Linked DNA regions of Marinobacterium aestuarii. The protein of the gene in region 1 interacts with the protein of each later gene in a pairwise test. Links are inferred from orthologs where the notes say so. Each region holds a gene or a part of one and is shown in the gene's direction. Other genes may lie near its edges.

The links.
Region 2: the proteins of A8C75_RS03965 (region 1) and A8C75_RS22560 interact in binary tests that used the Escherichia coli proteins (3 or more experiments, as listed by UniProt). The link is inferred for Marinobacterium aestuarii from one-to-one orthologs.

The regions. Positions count from the first base shown.
Region 1 is NZ_CP015839.1:903,726-909,669, reverse strand. The notes cover bases 1,117-4,115. They hold A8C75_RS03965 (energy transducer TonB), read left to right. Parts: upstream 1,117-2,206; coding sequence 2,207-3,025; downstream 3,026-4,115. Other genes in these bases: A8C75_RS03960 (TonB-dependent receptor), read left to right, coding at 3,167-4,115; A8C75_RS03970 (ExbD/TolR family protein), read left to right, coding at 1,779-2,210; A8C75_RS03975 (ExbD/TolR family protein), read left to right, coding at 1,390-1,782; A8C75_RS03980 (MotA/TolQ/ExbB proton channel family protein), read left to right, coding at 1,117-1,400. Also shown: more of A8C75_RS03980, read left to right, coding at 543-1,116; more of A8C75_RS03960, read left to right, coding at 4,116-5,443; A8C75_RS03955 (Fe2+-dependent dioxygenase), read left to right, coding at 5,563-5,944. UniProt on the Escherichia coli protein: Interacts with outer membrane receptor proteins that carry out high-affinity binding and energy dependent uptake into the periplasmic space of specific substrates such as cobalamin, and various iron compounds (such as iron dicitrate, enterochelin, aerobactin, etc.).
Region 2 is NZ_CP015839.1:5,125,387-5,130,240, reverse strand. What follows is about bases 421-3,410. They hold A8C75_RS22560 (TonB-dependent receptor family protein), read left to right. Parts: upstream 421-860; coding sequence 861-2,960; downstream 2,961-3,410. Other genes in these bases: A8C75_RS22555 (Lrp/AsnC family transcriptional regulator), read right to left, coding at 3,077-3,410; A8C75_RS22565 (ABC transporter ATP-binding protein), read left to right, coding at 421-686. Outside these bases: more of A8C75_RS22565, read left to right, coding at 1-420; more of A8C75_RS22555, read right to left, coding at 3,411-3,565; hppD (4-hydroxyphenylpyruvate dioxygenase), read left to right, coding at 3,734-4,825. UniProt on the Escherichia coli protein: FecA is the outer membrane receptor protein in the Fe(3+) dicitrate transport system.

The DNA.
Region 1 (5,944 bases):
GGAAAACAACCGTATATAGAGTCGAGAAAGAACACGCAAAGCAGGAAACAAGCCAGTATCGCACTAACAACGGCATTGCAGGGACGCAACACAGTTAAAACACTCGAGACCACCGCCGCCGAGGGCAACGCCCGTCAGGCGTCTGGCGTTAAATGGTCTCCCCGCAGGGACTCGAACCCCGATCTAAGCCTTAGGAGGGCCTCGTTCTATCCAGTTGAACTACGGAGAGAGACATAACGTCTGCGCTGCGCAGGGCGCCAGAGCGACTTGTTTGCAGCGCGGGGAATGCTATTGCATTCGTCCTGCGGCGTCAACCGATGCATCGCCCGCGCGGCTCTGTACCTTTATTAGATAGCTCGCACTTAAGCCCTGTTCCCCGCCAGGCCCCATTCCCAAGACCTGATACCGGTAAAAGTTCCCCCCCCCTTTCTCAATTAAAAGTCGAGAATAGTCCAATTCATTGTTGAAATCTAAATAATAACGATTATCATTGGCAACACTATTTCAATGATTGATCGTCGGAGCTCAAGGTGGAACCCTCAATGGAGACAGCAACAACGCCAATACAGCAGGACGCTACCCTAACCGGTGACCTGGCCGCAGCCCCCTCTGCGCTGAACGCGACTCTTCCCACAGGACTGACCACCGATACCGGCGCCACCTTGCCGAGCGTAACTGACGCCACAGACCTGCTGAGCACAGAGTTCCCCCTGGCAGATCCGACCGCCCTGCCCCCAGGCTTTCTCGACCAGTTGCAGCAGTTCCTCAACGTCGGCGGGCCTGTCGTCTGGATCCTGCTGGGCTTCTCCGTTATTGCCCTTAGCATTGTGTTGCTCAAGATCTGGCAGTTTACCCTGCTGCGGCCCGAGTCCAGCCCACGACTGGAGTACAGCCTTGGACTCTGGCGCGCCGACCGCACCGACGAAGCCCTGGAGGGACTCAAGGGCCAGGGCCCCATATACGAACTGGTGGCGCTGGCCATGGTCGGACTGCAAAATGGTGGCGACACGCCGCTGCTGCGGGACGAACTGGAGCGGGTCGCCACCCTGCGCCTCAATCAGCTGCGTGCCTTTTTGCGCCCGCTCGAGGTTATCGCCATGCTCAGCCCGCTGCTGGGTCTGCTGGGCACCGTACTGGGCATGATCGGCGCCTTCCAGCAGATGGAAATCGCCGGCAACCAGGTCGATCCGTCCGTGCTGTCCGGCGGTATCTGGCAGGCGCTGCTCACCACCGCCGTAGGTATAGCCGTGGCCATTCCGGTGACCCTGGCCCACAGCTGGCTGGAACGCAAAACCGAGCGCGTCGCCGCCCTGATGAGCGATTCGGTCACCCGGGTCTTTACCAGCGCCCCGGCACTGCAGCACCAGGCCGCCAGCGAGGCGTTGCGCCGTGCGGCTTGATCTGACATTGCCTGCGCGCCGGCGCGCCATCAGCCTGACGCCGCTGATTGATGTCGTCTTTATTCTGCTGCTGTTTTTCATGCTGTCATCCACCTTTACTCAGTGGCGTCAGCTTGATCTGGCCGTGCCCGGTACAGGCGCAGCAACACCGCCTGTACAGCATCAGGTCCAGCTGTTGTCCGAGGATGGACGCTTTCGACTCGATAACCTGGAGCTGAACCTGCAGGACAGGGGCGCACTGGACCGACAGATCAGTCAGCAGAGCGATGACCTCTTTGTGATCAGTGCCGACAGCGGCATTGCGACCCAGACCTTGATCGAGCTGCTGGATGCCCTGAAAGCCGCTGGCGCACGACAGCTGTCACTGGCGCAGACACCATGAAATTCACTCCCCAGACAAGCCCCCGCGCGACGAACCGGGATGACAACCTGATTCCGCTGATTAACGTCGTGTTTCTAATGCTGATCTTTTTTATGGTGGCGGGGAAAATAAGCCGTTCCGATGCCATTGCCATTAACCCGCCGGCATCGACAAGTGAAACAACCGCTCCCAGCGAAGAGCCGATTAATATCCTGCTTTCAGCGACAGGCGTGATTTACATGGATGATATGGAACTGGAATCCGAGCAATTAACCCATGCCGTCACCACTGCGCTTGATAACAGCCAGGATCCGCAGGCGCTGTCGATATTACTCAAGGTGGATGCCGCCACACCGGTGGATACCTTGCTGCAGACCCTGGAGCAGATAAAGGCCGCCGGCATGCTGAAAATATCCCTCGCGACCCGTGTTGCGGAGCGCCCGGCATGATCCGTCCACAGCACTGGATCCTTGCGCTGGGCCTGGCCCTGGGCGTGCATCTGCTTACCCTGGGCCTGGTACTGGCCCGCGAACCGGCCGAAGGTGCCCGCGCGCCGGGAGAACAGGGTATCGAGATAGATCTGGGCATGCTCGGCGACCTGGGTTCGGAGACACAGAACAAGCAGGCGGCTCAGCCCGAACAAACACCCGAGCCCCTTGCGCCACAGGCGCTTCCGACACCGGTGCCCGACGTGCCCCCCGCGCCTGAAGCAGAGCTCGTGCCTTTGCCTGAGCCTGTTAACGCCAGACAAACACCAGCGCTTGCGGTCAAGGCGCCAGAGCCCAAACCCGAACCTAAACCGGCGCCAAAACAAAAGCCAAAACCCGTAGCGCCCCAGTCGCCGCCAACGCCCAAGGTCAAAGCCGTACAGGCGGCATCAGCCGCCCCCAGCAGTACCCCGGGCAAGGACAGCAGTGACAGCCGCCGCATGACCACCGGCAGCCAGAATGCACTGAGTTCCGGCGGAAATCCGGGGGCCGAGCAGTCCTACTATGCATTGATCGCCGCGCGCCTGGCGCAGCACAAGCGCTACCCGATTCGGGCCCGTAAAAAAGGTGAGGAAGGAACCGCCCGGCTGTTTTTCATACTCGATCGCCACGGCAGCGTTATTGAATACCGTCTGAGCGAAAGTTCCGGTTTTAAAAGCCTGGACCGCGCCGTGATCGACATGCTTAAAAGCGCAACGCCGCTACCGGCATTCCCGGCGGACATGACGATGGACACGCTCACAATTAATATCCCGGTGGCCTTTTCAATTAACTGAAAAGATCCCCTGAAAGCCAGCTCCATTTCAAGCAATTCCCTGTAAAGCGGGCTGAAACTTCAGCCATAAACAAACCCCAGGCATGGCTGCCCAGATCGCGGTGGCCGGGTATTTCTGTGCCTATTTTCAAGGAAAGCAACAGTGTCAGAAGCAATGTCCGACAACAGCAAACCCGGGCTCGGCAACTCGAATTCCGCCATCAGGGGAGCACTCAGCCTGCGCCGGGAACGGGATTTCAGCCGCAGCGCTACCCTGGCCGGCAGTCTGACCCTGGTAATCTCAACCGCCATGATAGGTTCGGCTCATGCCGAGGAAGTCTCGCTGGATACGCTGGTTATTGAAGACGGCCGCATCGCCGCCGATGCCAACCCCTATGCCGAGCCCAACGCGCCCTACAAGGCCAAACGCAGCGCCGACAGCCGCCATGTGCGCGACATCGCCGACACGCCTCAGACCATGACGGTCATTACCAAGGCCGTGATCGAGGAGTCCGGCAAGACCGAACTCAAGGATATCCTCAGCGCCCAGCCTGGCATTACCCTGGGCACTGGTGAGGGCGGCAACTCCTTCGGTGACCGCTATATTATCCGCGGCTATGAAGCCCGTAACGACATCTACACCGACGGTCTGCGTGATCCGGGCCTGATCACCCGCGAAACCTTCGCGCTGGAACAGATCGAAATCGCCAAGGGCCCGAGCTCCACCTTCGCCGGCCGCGGCTCCACCGGCGGCGCGGTCAACAGCGTCACCAAGAAAGCCTCGCTGGACGATGATTTCAGCAGCGTACAGGCAGGTCTGGGGACCGACAGCTACCAGCGTTACAGTCTGGATACCAACAAGGTGGTCAGCGATGACCTGGCGCTGCGCTTCAACGCCCTCTACACCGATGCCGACATCCCCGACCGGGCGCCGGCCAGCGAACAGCGCCAGGGCGCGCTCATCTCCGGCGTATTCCAGGCCACCGATGATCTGGAAATCTCCGCTGATTACTACTACTTCCGTGGCAACGACAAGACCGACGGCGGCACCTTCCTCACCGACGGCAAACCCGACAAGCGCGTGCAGTACGTCGGCCAGGACGGGCTCGACTTCCAGGACACCGCCGCCGATATCGCGACGCTGAAACTCGACTACCAGCTCAGCAATGAACTGCGCCTGGAAAACAAGACGCGCCTGGGCTCCACCAGCAACGACTACATTATTTCCACCTACAGCACGCGCAGCGGCAGCCTGCGCAACTTCACCGGCTGGCAGGAAAATGACTACCTCGGCAACCAGACCAACCTGATCCTGGATACCCGCCTGGGCGGCATGCGCCACACCCTGATCACCGGCATCGAATATGCCAGCGAAGATACCAAGGGCGGCAGCTACAGCGTCACCACCGACAGCGTCTCGATTGATCCCTACAACCCGGACAACAGCAGCTGGGTGGGCTCCACCAGCCGCAACAGCGCCGCTACTGACCTGAATCTGACCACCCTCTCGGCCTACGTGATGGATACCGTCACCCTGAACGACGACTGGGAGCTGTTCGGCGGCCTGCGCTACGACCGTTTCGACTATGAGCTTTGGGCGGCGGAAAAAACCAACCGCGATGGCTCGGTCACCCCCGAAACCACCTACCAGTACAGCGATGGCTTTGTGAACGGCCACCTGGGTGCGGTCTACTCGCCCTGGGAGCACGGCAATGTCTACGCCAGCTGGAGCACCTCGTCCAACATCAACGGCGGCGAATCCGACGCCGGCACCAGCTGCGGCTACGGTGGCCTCTGTACCGATGCCGACGGCAACTTCAGTGCCGCCGAACCCGAGCAGTCCGTTAACCTGGAGCTGGGTACAAAATGGAATCTGATGGACGAACAGCTGCTGCTCACCGCCGCTATATTCCAGACCACCAAGGATGATGTGATCGAGGACAACGGCGACTCCTACGCCAGCGGCGGCCACCTCAATACCGGCAAGAACCGGGTCGAGGGTATTGAACTTGGGCTGTCCGGCAACCTCACATCACGCCTCAGCGGCCAGTTCGGCGTCGCCTTCATGGACTCCGAAACCCTGGATTCCTACAACGCCGACAACATCGGCAAGCCCAAGGCTAACTTTGCCGAGCAGAGCGCCAACCTGCAGCTGCGCTACCAGGCCACGTCTCAGTTTGCCTTCGGCGGTACCGCCACCTACTCCAGCGAAATCTTTGGTGGCCAGCCCGATGCAGCAGCGCGCACCAGTATTGAGCTGCCGGATTACTGGGTGTTCGATGCCTTCGCCAGCTACGCGTTCAGCCCACAGTTGAGCCTGCGCGCCAACATCCAGAACCTGCTGGATGAGGACTACTACACCGCAGTTTACCGCGGCGGCAGCATCGTCTACATCGGCGATGGCCGCTCTGCCAACCTGAGCCTGAACTACAAGTTCTAAATACAGATTGCAGCATTTCCCCGCCCGGCAGACCCGTTAATAACGCGACTGTCGGGCCTTTTTTGACCTGCTCCTTTATCCTTGCAGTTTTTCCCTTTCACCTGTGTAACGGAGGCCACTTGATTACCCCCATAGGCTCACTGCTTGGCAGCACCCAGCTGGCCCAGATGCGCACCCTGCTCGACCGTGCCGACTGGGTGGACGGTCGCAGCAGCGCCGGGGCCCAGGCGCTTGAGGTCAAGCGCAACCGGCAACTGCCCGCCGACAGCCCGCTGGCACAACAGCTGGGCGACCTCATACTGGCGGCCCTGTCGCGCCATCCCACTTTCATTTCGGCGGCCCTGCCCCTGCGCATCATGCCGCCATTGTTCAACCGCTACGAAGCAGGCGAAACCTACGGCCTGCATGTGGATAACGCCCTGCGCTTTATTCAGCCGACAGGCCCCGGCCAAGGCGCTGCCATCCCGGTTCGCACCGACCTCTCGGCCACCCTGTTCCTGA
Region 2 (4,854 bases), 4.2 Mb from region 1 along the record:
ATGGCTGCGGCAAGAGCACCTTGCTGCGAGCCTTGGCCGGTCTGCTACAACCGCAGCAGGGTCAGGTCCTGCTGGACGGACGCTCGATCAGGCGCTGGAAGCGGCGTGAACTGGCGCAGCGCCTGGCCATGCTGCCACAGCATCCGGTGGCGCCGGATGGCCTGACCGTGGAGCAGCTGGTGCGCTACGGCCGCTTTCCCTATCAGCGCTTGCTGGGTCAGCCGAGCGAGCAGGATTTTAAAATGGTGCGCTGGGCGATCCGGGTCACGGGCCTGGGGGGCTTCGAGGCGCGGCCCTTGTCGGCGCTGTCCGGCGGTGAGCGGCAGCGCGCCTGGATTGCGCTGTCGCTGGCACAGCAGGCCGATATTCTGATTCTGGATGAGCCGACCACCTACCTCGACCTGGGCCACCAGCTCGAGGTGCTGGAGTTGCTGAGCGAACTGAACCAGCAGCAGGGCCTGACCGTGATCATGTCGCTGCACGATCTGAACCAGGCGGCGCAGTTTGGTCATCGCCTGGTGGCCATGCGGGCAGGCCGGCTGGAGCAGGAGGGCGCACCGGCTGAAGTGCTGACGCAGGCGTTACTGGCCGATGTGTTCCGGGTGCATGCCCGGGTCGCCCCGGATGAGCTGACCGGCAGGCCGCAGTTCGTGCCGGTATCGTCCCTGGTGCGGCCGCTGCTTTAGGCCGCTTGAAAGCCCCGGCAGCCCTGGCCGGGCAGAGTCCTGTGTTCATTGGTGATTGGTGATTGGTGATTGGTGCATTCAGCGTCGATTAAGAGGTTGTATGAGAATTATAATCTAGATACAATTGCGAACACTTATCATTTAGATTTAATGAAAACGCAATTGGAGAACCTTATGTCCCGGTCGTTTAGCGCACAGCAGCTTGTGCGCCCCAGGCTTCTGAGAAAGCCACTGGTAGTGGCGGTCAGTTTGGTCAGCATTGCCACCAGCCAGGTTGGCTGGGCTGAGGATGCGGTTGAACTGGACGCGCTGTCGGTGCAGGGCGACTGGATTGGTACCCCTGGCGAAGAGGAGATCAAGGTCTATCCCGGTTCCCGTACCCTGCTGGATCAGGAAGCGCTGCAGCAAAGTGGTGCCCTGAACCTGGAGGATGCGCTGCGCTCGGCCCCCGGCATCCAGATACTGGATGAGACCGGCACCGGTATTCTGCCGAATATAGGCCTGCGGGGCCTGAACCCGCTGCGCAGCGAACGTCTGCAAATGCTGGTGGACGGTTATCCCATCGCCATCGGCCCTTACAGCAACGTCGGTGTCTCGCTGTTTCCGGTCACCCTGCCCAGCGTCGATGCGATTGACGTGGTACGGGGCGGTGCCGCCGTGCACTATGGCCCCAATAACGTCGGCGGTGTGATGAATTTCCGCACCCGACCGATTCCGGTCGATACCGAACAGACACTGCAGCAGCGGCTGGTGATTGCCGAAGAGACCGGCAATGTCTTCAGCGATACCTATTACCGTATTGGCGGCTTTGCGACCGAGGACCTGGCGCTGCAGTTCCAGGCCAATGTGCAAAGCGGTGACGGTTTCCGTGATCATTCCGATACCGAGGTGCGTAATTTCGTCCTCGACGCCGAATATTTCGTGAATGATTACAACGAGCTGGCCGCACAGTTGCAGTACTACGATGTCGATGCCCAGCTGCCCGGCGCCCTGAGCCCGAGCGCCTACGCGCAGGACCGCACCCAGTCGCAGCGCCCGCACGATGCCTATGCCGCCGACATGCTGCGCGGCACCCTGACCTGGACTGCCCGCCCGAGTGACGCGGTGGAGTTCCAGTGGCGCAACTTCGCCCACCGTGCCGACCGCACCTTCTTCTTTGGTCAGGACCTGGTGAGCGGCGGCAGCTGGGCGGACCCTGAAGCCGATGCCAGCCATGTCGCCGACTCGCCGCGTATCTTCAATGTCTGGGGCACCGAGCCGCGCCTGACGGTGCAAAAGGGGGATCACACCCTGACCCTGGGGGCACGCTACGTCTCCGAAACGGTGGATTTTGACGTCAACCGCGAAGAGCTGGCCAGTGGCACCTATGCCTCGGTGCGCAAGTGGGACCTGGAAACCAACGCCGTGGCGCTCTATGTCAGCGATACCCTGAGCCTGCTGGACGGCCGGCTGGAAGTCACGCCGGGGCTGCGTTACGAGAACGTGCGGATGGATTTCGTCGACGAGCGTGCCGCCACCGAGTCGACCAACAATGCCGATGAAGTCCTGCCGGGCCTGACCCTGGGGCTGCAGGCCAGCGACAGCGTATTCCTGTTTGCCAACACTCAGCGTTCCCTGGTGCCGGTACAGATCGCCCAGGCCACCAAGGCCGAGGACGTCGCCAACGAAACCGCCTGGAACTACGAGCTGGGTGCCCGCTGGCAGGCGATGCCTGAGCTTGCAACCTCGGCCACGCTGTTCCGCATCGATTACGATGATCAGATTCAGTACAACAAGGCGCTGGATCGCTACGAGAACCTGGGCGAGACCCGCCACCAGGGTATCGAGCTGGAAGCGGACTGGCAGACCACCGAGCGTCTGAGCCTGGGCCTGGGGTACACCTATCTGGATACCGAGCAGCTTAACGGTGCCAATGCCGGCAATGAGTTGCCGAACGCCTCGCAGCACCACCTCAGCCTGCGGGCCGGCTACCAGTACCTGCAGTGGCAGGCCAGCCTGAGCGCCCAGTATGCCAGCGACAGCTTCAGCGATGCCGCCAATACGGTGGCGGAAACGGCCAACGGTGATGCCGGCAAGCTGCCGTCCTATACCCTGGTGAATGCGCGCCTGGGGCGGGATATTGCCCTTGGCGGCGGCAACAACCTGAACCTGGCCGTGGCGGCGACCAACCTGCTGGATGAGGACTACTACTTCCGTGGTGCCGATGTCAGCCCGGTCGGGCGTGTGTCTGGCCCGGGTCGCGCCTTTATCCTGGAGGGGCGGCTGGATTTCTGATCCTGTAACCGCGCAGGACTGCGTGCCTCGCATGATCTGACAAGAGGCCGGCATTAATTGCCGGCCTTTTTGCGTCTGGCAGCATGCTGTCGATGGGCTTGCAGCGACCGTCAGGCTTAGAGTGACCAGCGTACCGGCAGCTCCGTCGTGGATTTCAGCGTCTGCAGCAGCAGGTTGGATTTGACGTTGGACACCATCGGCAGGTTCAGCAGCCGGTGCAGGGTGACATCGGCGAAGGCTTTCAGATCCGGCGCCACGATTTTCAGCATATAGTCTGCATCACCCGCCACCCCCCAGCATTCGAGTACCTCGGGGTACTCTATAATGGCAGTACGGAAAGCGTCGGCGATCTTCTCGCTGTGTTTGTCCAGCGATACGCTGACCAGTGCCATGACGCCAAGCCCGATCTTTTCCGGGTCCAGCTGTGCGATGTATTTGCACACCACCCCGGTTTCTTCCAGCTTCTGACGCCGCCGCTGACACTGGGATGCGGACAGGTGTACCAGCTCCGATAATTCCACATTACTGAGTCGGCCGTTTTGCTGCAGCGCCTCGAGAATTTTGATGTCCTGACGGTCGAGCGCAACGGAATGCGTGTTTCTCACGTTTTTGATCTCTTGAATGCGGGAATCATGTGAAAGTTAAGCGGTACGAGCGTTTTATGCAAAATAAACGCACGGCATTTGCCTTAAGCTATTTCTCAATCACTCGGCGCGACTCAGGTCACACCGGATCACTTGCCAGCACTCACGGTACGGATGGAGATAATAACAATGGCCCAGACACAAACTGCAACCCCCTCAGGCCTGTGGGAAAACCCCCTGGGCACCGACGGCTTCGAGTTCGTCGAGTATTGCTCGGATTCGCCTGAAATCCTGTCCCGTCTGTTCGAAAGCCTGGGCTTTGTCGCCATCGCCCGGCACCGCAGCAAGAATGTCACCCTGTTCCGCCAGGGCGATATCAATTTCATCCTCAATGCCGAGCCCAACAGCCGCGCCCAGAGTTTCGCCCATGAACATGGCCCCAGCGCCAATGCCATGGCGTTTCGGGTGGCCGATGCCGCCGCCGCGCTCAAGGCGCTGGTGGCCGGTGGCGCCAAAGCGGTGGAATCCGGCGCAGGCCCGATGGAACTGCAGATTCCGGCCATCGAGGGTATCGGCGGCTCCCTGATCTACCTGGTGGATCGCTACGGCGACAAGAGCATCTATGATGTGGACTTTCGCCCCATCAAGGGTGTCGACCAGCACCCGGCGGGGGTGGGCCTGACCTACATTGATCACCTGACGCACAATGTGGCGCGGGGCAACATGGACCTGTGGGCCGGCTTCTACGAGCAGCATTTCAACTTCCGTGAAGTGCGCTACTTCGATATCGAAGGCAAGCTGACCGGGCTCAAGTCCCGCGCCCTGACCAGCCCCTGCGGCAAGATTCGCATCCCGATCAACGAGTCCACCGACGACAAGAGTCAGATCGAGGAATTCCTGCAGGATTACAACGGCGAAGGCATCCAGCATATTGCCCTGGGTACCGGCGATATCTTCCAGACCGTTGAAACCCTGCGTGCCGCCGGTGTGACCTTCCTGACCACGCCGGACACCTACTATGCACGCATCGACGCACGCCTGCCGGGCCACGGTGAAGATGTGGCCCGCTTGCAGAAGGATCATATCCTGATCGACGGCGCGCCTACCCAGGGGCAGGGGCTACTGCTGCAGATCTTCACCGATACGGTGATTGGCCCGATCTTCTTCGAGATCATTCAGCGCAAGGGTAACGAGGGCTTTGGCGAGGGCAACTTCCAGGCCCTGTTCGAATCCATCGAGGAAGACCAGATCCGCCGCGGCGTCCTGCCGAATAACGGCTGATCAACGTTCACCGCTCAGTCTGACCCGCT